DNA from 2 places in the Streptomyces sp. NPDC002809 genome. Region 1 is predicted to be linked to the other one. Evidence: riboswitches for the same ligand, from Rfam matches in the RefSeq annotation. Region 1 holds a riboswitch; the other holds the start of a gene.
The links. A riboswitch is a leader RNA that binds a small molecule or an ion and turns the genes downstream of it on or off. The one in region 1 is predicted to bind cyclic di-AMP.
Positions count from the first base shown of each region.

Region 2: it holds a riboswitch for cyclic di-AMP, as region 1 does, so the genes downstream of both, ABT025_RS15900 (M23 family metallopeptidase) here and ABT025_RS32740 (M23 family metallopeptidase) in region 1, are expected to answer to the same signal.

Region 1 is NZ_JBEOVJ010000084.1:20,958-25,163, forward strand. It holds gene ABT025_RS32735 (M16 family metallopeptidase) at 1-1,296, shown strand, start outside; cyclic di-AMP (ydaO/yuaA leader) riboswitch at 1,512-1,679, shown strand; gene ABT025_RS32740 (M23 family metallopeptidase) at 1,693-2,535, shown strand; gene ABT025_RS32745 (GntR family transcriptional regulator) at 2,753-3,460, shown strand; gene ABT025_RS32750 (HPr family phosphocarrier protein) at 3,678-3,959, opposite strand; gene ABT025_RS32755 (bifunctional acetate--CoA ligase family protein/GNAT family N-acetyltransferase) at 4,132-4,206, shown strand, end outside.
Region 2 is NZ_JBEOVJ010000022.1:31,135-35,340, forward strand. It holds gene ABT025_RS15885 (helix-turn-helix domain-containing protein) at 1-482, shown strand, start outside; gene ABT025_RS15890 (DUF6126 family protein) at 530-706, shown strand; gene ABT025_RS15895 (tyrosine-protein phosphatase) at 818-1,630, opposite strand; cyclic di-AMP (ydaO/yuaA leader) riboswitch at 2,104-2,260, shown strand; gene ABT025_RS15900 (M23 family metallopeptidase) at 2,266-3,213, shown strand; gene ABT025_RS15905 (SGNH/GDSL hydrolase family protein) at 3,396-4,206, shown strand, end outside.

The sequences.
Region 1 (4,206 bases):
ACCGTGCTGCGCTGCCACCGTCCCGGCCAGCAGGTCGTGGCGGTCGAGATCTTCCTCGACGCCCCGTTGGACGCCGAGCCCGAGGGGCTGGACGGGGTCGCCACGATCATGGCGCGCGCCCTGTCCGAGGGGACCGACAAGCGCAGCGCCGAGGAGTTCGCCGCCGAGCTGGAGCGGTGCGGCGCCACGCTCGACGCCCACGCCGACCACCCCGGTGTCCGGGTCTCCCTGGAGGTTCCGGCCTCCCGGCTGGCCAAGGCGCTCGGCCTGGTCTCCGAGGCCCTGCGGGCGCCCGCCTTCGCCGACAGCGAGATCGAGCGGCTGGTGGGCAACCGGCTGGACGAGATCCCGCACGAGCAGGCCAACCCCGCCCGGCGCGCCGCCAAGCAGCTCTCGAAGGAGCTCTTCCCGGCCACGGCCCGCATGTCTCGTCCCCGCCAGGGCACCGAAGAGACCGTGGCACGGATCGACTCCGCCGCCGTGCGTGCCTTCTACGACGCCCACGTCCGCCCGTCGACCGCGACCGTCGTGGTCGTCGGCGACCTCACGGGCATCGACCTGGACGCCCTGCTCGCCGACACCGTCGGCGACTGGTCGGGCAACACCGCAGAGCCACGCCCCGTCCCGCCGATCACCGCCGACGACGCGGGCCGTGTGGTGATCGTGGACCGCCCCGGCGCGGTGCAGACGCAGCTGCTGATCGGCCGCATCGGCGCCGACCGGCACGACAGCGTCTGGCCGGCGCAGGTGCTCGGCACGTACTGCCTGGGAGGCACGCTCACCTCCCGGCTCGACCGGGTGCTGCGCGAGGAGAAGGGCTACACCTACGGAGTGCGGGCCTTCGCCCAGGTGCTGCGCTCCTCGGCCCCGGACTCCGCCTCCGGGGCGACGGGTGCCGCGATGCTCGCCATCAGCGGTTCCGTGGACACGGAGTCCACCGGCCCGGCGCTGGAGGACCTGTGGACGGTCCTGCGGACCCTGGCCGCCGAAGGACTGACGGACGCAGAGCGCGAGACGGCCGTGCAGAACCTCGTGGGTGTGGCCCCGCTCAAGTTCGAGACGGCGGCCTCGGTCGCGGGCACCCTCGCCGACCAGGTCGAGCAGCACCTTCCGGACGACTACCAGGCGCACCTGTACGCGCGCCTCGCGGAGACCGGCACGGTCGAGGCGACCGCGGCCGTGGTCAACGCCTTCCCGCAGGACCGGCTGGTCACGGTTCTGGTCGGTGACGCGGCGCAGATCGCCGAGCCCGTCCGGGCGCTCGGCATCGGCGAGGTATCGGTCGTGACCGGCTGATCGACCGGCTACTTCACTCGATACCGGGGCAAACGGAAGGCCCTGGCGGAGATCACTCCGTCAGGGCCTTCCGTTTTGTCCGCTTTGTTGGAGAGGTTGCCTGTCTGCCCTGTGGGATGCGCTACAAAACGCCCTGTCCGTTTGGTGTGGGGAAGTACCCCCGCTTAGCGTCGGCTCGGCTGTCCGTCACCCGTATGCCGCATCCGCGACCTACCGGGCAGTCATCGCCGAGTCCCCGTCAGGCGCGAGCCTGGGGAGCCGGGGACCCATGCAGTCCCTGGGGTGAATCGGATGCCTGAGCCTCGTACGAGGCCGGGGGATCCGTAGGAGACCTTCCTGCTCCGAACCCGTCAGCTAACCCGGTAGGCGAGAAGGAAGGAAAGGACCAGCCACTTCATGGCGTTCACCCGTGCCACCGGGAAGCATCGTGCCCCGGGCCGTCTGACGCGCACCGGCGCGAAGGCCGTCGGCATCGCGACTCTGGCCACCAGCGGCGTCATCGGCGGACTGGCCTCCCCGGCCCTCGCCGCGGACACCGAGACCCCCGCCGTCAGCGAGACCGGCCTCACCCAGGTCATCGCCATCGAGAACGTCCTCGCCGACCGGATCGAAGCACAGGCGGACGCACAGCAGCACCAGGCCGACGTCGCGGAGAAGAAGGCCGAGGCCGAGGCGGCCAGGAAGAAGGCCGCGGCGAAGAAGAAGGCGGAGCTCAAGGCGAAGGCGAAGGTGAAGGCCGAGGCGGCCGCGAAGGCGAAGGCCGCCGCCCGAGCCGAGGAGGCCCGCGAGAGCGCGTCCCGCGCCGCCCGTTCCGCCGAGCGCGCCAGGCTCGGCTCCTTCCAGCTCCCCGTCGCCGGTTCGTACGTGAGCACCGGCTACAAGTCCAGCGGCTCGCTCTGGTCCTCCGGCAGTCACTCCGGCATCGACTTCCACGCCGCGTCCGGCAGCTCCGTCGTCGCCGTAGGCGCCGGCACGGTCGTCGAGGCGGGCTGGGGCGGCGCGTACGGCAACAACATCGTGCTGCGGATGACGGACGGCACGTACACCCAGTACGGCCACCTCTCCTCGATCGGTGTGTCCGTCGGCCAGAGTGTCGGCGGCGGGCAGCAGATCGGTCTCTCCGGCTCCACCGGCAACTCGACCGGCCCGCACCTCCACTTCGAGGCCCGGACCACGCCCTCGTACGGCTCCGACATGGACCCGGTCGCCTACCTGCGCGCCCACGGCGTCAACCTCTGACCGGTCCCAGGACACGGCGAAGGCCCCGGCATCACGCCGGGGCCTTCGCCGTGTCGGCTGCCGCACCGGGTCCGCACCGGTCGTTCCCGAACGGCCGGTGACCAAAAGATATTCATGAATTTCCACCCGCCGTCGGAAATGCGACCGCATTGCAATAGAGTCGCAGGACAGGCGTCGATCGGCCGCGTTTCGCGGGGATTAAGGCGGAGGTTCGGACATGCGCATTCCGGCGCATTCGGTATGCACGGCAATCCGCGAAGACATCGTCTCGGGTGTCTTCGAACGCGGCAGCCGACTCACCGAGGAGGTACTCGCGCGCCGCTACGGGGTCTCCCGGGTCCCGGTGCGGGAAGCGCTGCGCACCCTGGAGTCCGAGGGGTTCGTGGTCACCCGCAGGCACGCCGGAGCCTGCGTCGCCGAGCCCACCGAGCAGGAGGCCGCCGACCTCCTGGAGGTCAGGATGCTCCTGGAGCCGCTCGGTGCGGCCCGGGCCGCCCACCGTCGCACGGACGCGCACCTCAAGGTGCTGCGCGGCCTGGTCAGGCTCGGTCAGGAGCGGGCCCGCAGGGGGGAGGGCGACGATCTGCGCTCCCTGGGCGGCTGGTTCCACGAGACACTCGCGCAGGCCTCCGGCAGTCCCGGCCTGATCGCGATGCTCACCCAGCTCCGGCACAAGACCGCCTGGATGTACGTGGTCGAGCATCCGGCCCGCCCGGCCGATTCGTGGGCCGAGCACGGAGCGATCGTGGACGCCGTGGCGCGCGGTGACGCGGAGAGGGCGAGGTCCCTGGCCGCCCAGCATGCCGAGCGGGCCACCACCGCGTACCGGCTGCGCCGCCCCGGCCGGCCCGATGCTGCCACGGTCCGCCCCGCCCGGGTGAGGACCTCGCAACATTCCGTAAACACGCCGAGCGGACGGCATTAACAATTGCGCCGTATACAAAGAATGGGCATTCCGCAGGGCTCTATTCGTGCTGCCCGAATTTCCTTCGGCGGAAGCGGCTTTCCGGGCGCACCCCTATCCCGGGCAGAGGTTGTGCGTGTTGTGGAGTGAAGGCCTTCATGAAAACGAAAGAGCCGCGGCTCCCGGTGAAGGGTGCCGCGGCTCTCCCGCGGGAACGCCTGTTGTCGTGACCCGGGGATCAGACGGTCTCCGGAAGCTCGTCGAGCCCCTCGGCGACCAGCTTGGACAGGCGGTCCAGGGCGGCTTCGGCGTTGTCGGCGTCGGACGCGAGGACGATCTCCTCGCCGCCCTGTGCGCCGAGCCCGAGCACGGCGAGCATGGAGGCCGCGTTCACCGGGTTGCCATCGGCCTTGGCGATGGTCACGGGGATGCCGGAAGCCGTGGCGGCACGGACGAAGATGGAAGCGGGGCGGGCGTGCAGGCCCTCGGCCCAACCGACGTTGACGCGGCGCTCAGCCATGGTTCTGCCCTTCACGAATCAATGGTTGTCTAGACCAGTCTCTCATGCAGTGCGCGGTGCTCCAGCCGACCCGCGGGCCGTTCCCGGCCCGCGCCGACCGTCGCCCGGCCCCCCTCAGACTGCCCCGGCCCCGGCCCCCACGCGACCGCTGACGGAGCCGTAGGCTTTGCCCATGCAGCCCTCTCCGGAGCAGAGTCCGCATCACGCCTACCCCGATCACTGGGAGGCGGACGTGGTGCTCCGCGAC
Region 2 (4,206 bases), on a different contig from region 1:
ACCTGTCCCGGCTCGAAACGGGCCGGCGCCAGCCGTCGCTGCCCATGCTGCTCGGACTTGCCAGAATCTACGGTACGACGGTCTCCGAGCTGCTGGGCGAGATCCCCCCGGAACGTGACGCGATCGTCCGCGGCCGCAGGTTCGAGGGAGCCGAGGCCGACGGCTGGATGTACCAGCAGGCCGGCGGTCCCGGCCGGGCGATGCAGGCACTGCGTGTCCGGGTCCCGCACGGCGCCCAGGGCGACCTGGTGCGCGTCCATCCCGGCGAGGAGTGGCTGTACGTCCTGGCCGGGCATCTCAGGGTGACCCTCGGGGAAACGGTCCATGACCTCGCCCCCGGGGACAGCGCGCACTTCGACTCGCTCACCCCGCACCGGATCGCGGCCGTGGACCGCGAGGGTGCCGAGCTGCTGTTCGTCCACACCCTGCTGCAGAGCCCCGCCGCCGAGCTGTGTCTCGGCAGCGGGATCCACCGTCGCTGAGGCTTCGCCCCCGCCACCGGCACGCCGATGGCCAGAGAGGACTTGTCATGTCCGATTCCGAGAACTTCGACCCGCTCGGCCCGGGGCGGCCCAAGAACTACGACCCGCAGGAGAAGAAGTTGCCTCGCGGGCTCGTCATCAGGCTGTTCGCCTATCTGGTGGCCGGGCACGTCATCGCGGGCTTCCTCTACCTGCTGTTCGCCGTGGGGATGCACAACCAGTAGCCGTGGGGGTGCGCAACCGGTAGGAGCTGGGATGCGCAACCGGTTGCAGTGGGTGTGCGCCACCGGCAGTCGCGGGGGTGCGCGGCCGGTGGCTGCGGGCCGCCCGGCCGGTCAGGCCTCGTCGAGCAGGCGCTCGCGCAGCCGCTCGCGTGTCTGCGGGGTGATCTTCAGGCCGTCGGCGAGGTACCGGTCGGTGCTGCCCCAGGTCTCGTCGATGGTGGTGAAGGCCGCGGCGAGGTAGTCGGGGTGGGCGCCGAAGAGCGGATTGAGCAGCTCCATCACCTCGGCGGACATTCCGGTGGGAGAGGTGTCGCTGCGGCGGACCTTGTAGCGGCGGTGTGCGTCGTTGGACTTGAGGTAGTCGGACTCGATGGCATCGCGTTCGACGCCGACGGCGAGCAGGGACACCGCGATGGAGAGACCCGCACGGTCCTTGCCCGCGGCGCAGTGCATCAGCGCGGGCACGCTGTCCTCGGCGAGGGCGTGCAGTACCCGGCTGTGCTCGGCCGTGCGGTCCAGGATGATCCGGCGGTACGACGCGATCATGCGATGGGACCCCTTGCCGTCGGCCAGGATCGACCGCAGCTCGTCGATGTCGCCGTCGCGCACCATCCGCCAGAACTCCGCGCCGTCGGCCGGGTCGGTGAGCGGGATGCTCACGTTGCGCACGCCCGGCAGCTCGATGTCCAGGCCGTCCAGCTTGTGGTCGGCGCCGTTGCGGAAGTCGAAGACGGTGTGCAGGCCGAGACCGGAGAGGAACGTGGCGTCCTCGGCCGTGGCGTGTGCCAGGTGACCGCTGCGGTAGAGCCGCCCGTACCGCACCCGGCGGCCGTCAGAGGTGGGCAGCCCGCCCACGTCACGGAAGTTGCGGACACCCGCCAGCTCGGGCTCCGTCGACGGGGTCTGCGGCAGCTGCTGCGTCACGGTCACTCCTGGAGGCTCTGCCGCGGGCGCGTGTCGCCCGCGGGTCCACTCTCGTGACGATACGACATTGATTCCTCGGGCAATCATCTTGGTCGCGCCCCTGTTCCGGGGTCGCGCGACGGTCCACGTGCCCGGCTGCGAGGGTCCGGGGCGCAAGGCTCTCCTGGTCGCGGCACGGCCGATGAGTGAGGCATGTCCGTATTGGGGCTTTTGGTAGAACATGCCCTGTTTGTGCGGGAGATGGCCACCCTCTCGTGAGCGGGATCATATCCGTGACGGTGTGTGGCTGCGGCGCCGTGGGGTATTCCGGACGCCGCGCGGAAATTCAAGATCCTTAATCCACGGAGTGTGACCGGAATTCCGTGTCGTATTTCCGGAGCGGAATCCGAAGTGGAACCCGTGGCTTGTTTCTGTCGTCCCGGCTCGCTTACGTTCACTGTCAATCCGGACGGACCGCCTAATCCTGCCGCCGCCCGGAATTCGCACCCACTCACCGCGTGGCAGGAGCGGGGGAACCAGGTAAGCCGCCGACCGGGAAACCGGCCGGCTCGGGGTGAAGTCGCGCCCGCCGCGACCGGACATCTCCAGTCCGAACCCGACAGCTCACCTCGTAGGCGCCGGAGAGGAAAACCTTCATGCCCATATCGGGTAAGCACCGCCGTCCCAAGTCCAGCACCATCGCCCGTGGCGTCGTCGCCGCGAGCGCCGGCGGAGCCGTCATCGCGCTTCCGCTGCTCGGCGCCACCGGTGCCAACGCCGCGGAGCAGACCGCTCCCGCCACCTCGAAGTCGGCCGCCGCGCACGCCACCCCGGCCAAGCCGGTCGCGAAGAAGCAGGCCGGCACCACGTCCTACTCCGTGGTCTCCGGCGACTACCTGTCGAAGATCGCCGCCCAGCACAAGCTCAAGGGCGGCTGGGAGAAGCTGTACCAGGACAACCGCAAGGTCGTCGGCGACGACCCGAGCCTGATCTTCCCGGGCATGAAGCTGACCCTCGGCGGCAAGTCCGCGAGCCAGGCCTCCACCACCTCCACGGGCTCCACCACGCCGTCGAAGGCCGCGCCCAAGGCTCCGGTCAAGACCGAGACGAAGGCCGCCACGGCCTCCAACTCGTCCTCTTCCTCCTCCGGCGCCTCGTCGTCCGAGGAGTCCTCGGCCCCGGCCGCCCAGAGCAACGACTCCGGCTACGTCCACCCGGTTCCGGGCAACCACACCACCGCCTACCGCGCCTCCGGTGCCAACTGGTCCAGCGGCAGCCACACCGGCATCGACTTCCCCGTGTCCACCGGCACGAGCGTGAAGGCGATCACCTCCGGCACCGTCGTCACCGCCGGCTGGGGCGGCGCGTACGGCAACGAGGTCGTCATCAAGCACGCCGACGGCCACTACTCGCAGTACGGCCACATGTCCTCGCTCTCCGTCTCGGCGGGCCAGACCGTGACCGCGGGCCAGCAGGTCGGCCTGTCCGGCTCCACCGGCAACGCCACCGGCCCGCACCTCCACTTCGAGGTCCGCACGGGCCCGGCGTACGGCTCGGACATCGACCCGATCGCGTACCTGGCGTCGCACGGGATCAACGTCTGATCCAGCAACACCGGTCCGGTGAACCGGACCTGAGCAATGCATAGAGGGACGGTGCGCGGCGGCGCACCGTCCCTCTGCTTATTCCCTCTTTACTAAAAACTGACCGGGTGGTCTATCTCACCACCCGTCAACCCCGTATTACGGTCGCGTAGGTCACATTCGGCGGTGCAGGATATGCCCTTGTGGCAGACGATTCGAACAACATCCAGCAGGGCGTCATCAACCGACAGGGCGCCATCGGGTCGTACGCGGCGATTGGCGACAGCTTCACCGAGGGAGTCGGTGACCCCGGCCCGGACGGAACCTTCGTCGGCTGGGCGGACCGGTTCGCGGTACTCCTCGCGGACCAGCTCCCGGACCCCGAAGCGGCGGCGGGCATCGCGGCCCCCGCGCACGGGAACTTCAGATACGCCAATCTCGCCGTACGAGGACGCCTCCTCGACCAGATAGTCGAGGAGCAGGTGCCGCGCGCAAGGGAACTCGCCCCCGATCTGGTGAGCTTCTGCGCCGGCGGCAACGACATCATCCGGCCGGGCACCGACCCCGACGACGTGGCCGAGCGCTTCGAGCGCGCGGTCGCCGAGCTGACCCGGTCGGTCGGCACCGTCATGGTCACCACCGGCTTCGACACACGTGACGTTCCCGTGCTGCGCCATCTGCGCGGCAAGATCGCCACCTACACCGCCCATGTGCGGTCCATCGCCGACCGCTACGACTGCCCGGTGCTCGACCTCTGGTCCCTGCGTTCGGTGCAGGACCGCCGGGCCTGGGACAACGACCGGCTGCACCTGTCGCCCGAGGGGCACACCAGGGTCGCGCTGCGCGCCGCCCAGGTCCTCGGCCTCGACGTGCCCGCCGACCCGGACCAGGAGTGGCCGCCGCAGGCACAGCGCGGAACGCTCGAAGTGCGGCGCGACGACATCCACTGGGCACGCGAGTACCTGGTGCCGTGGATCGGACGCCGGCTGCGCGGCGAGTCCTCGGGAGACCACG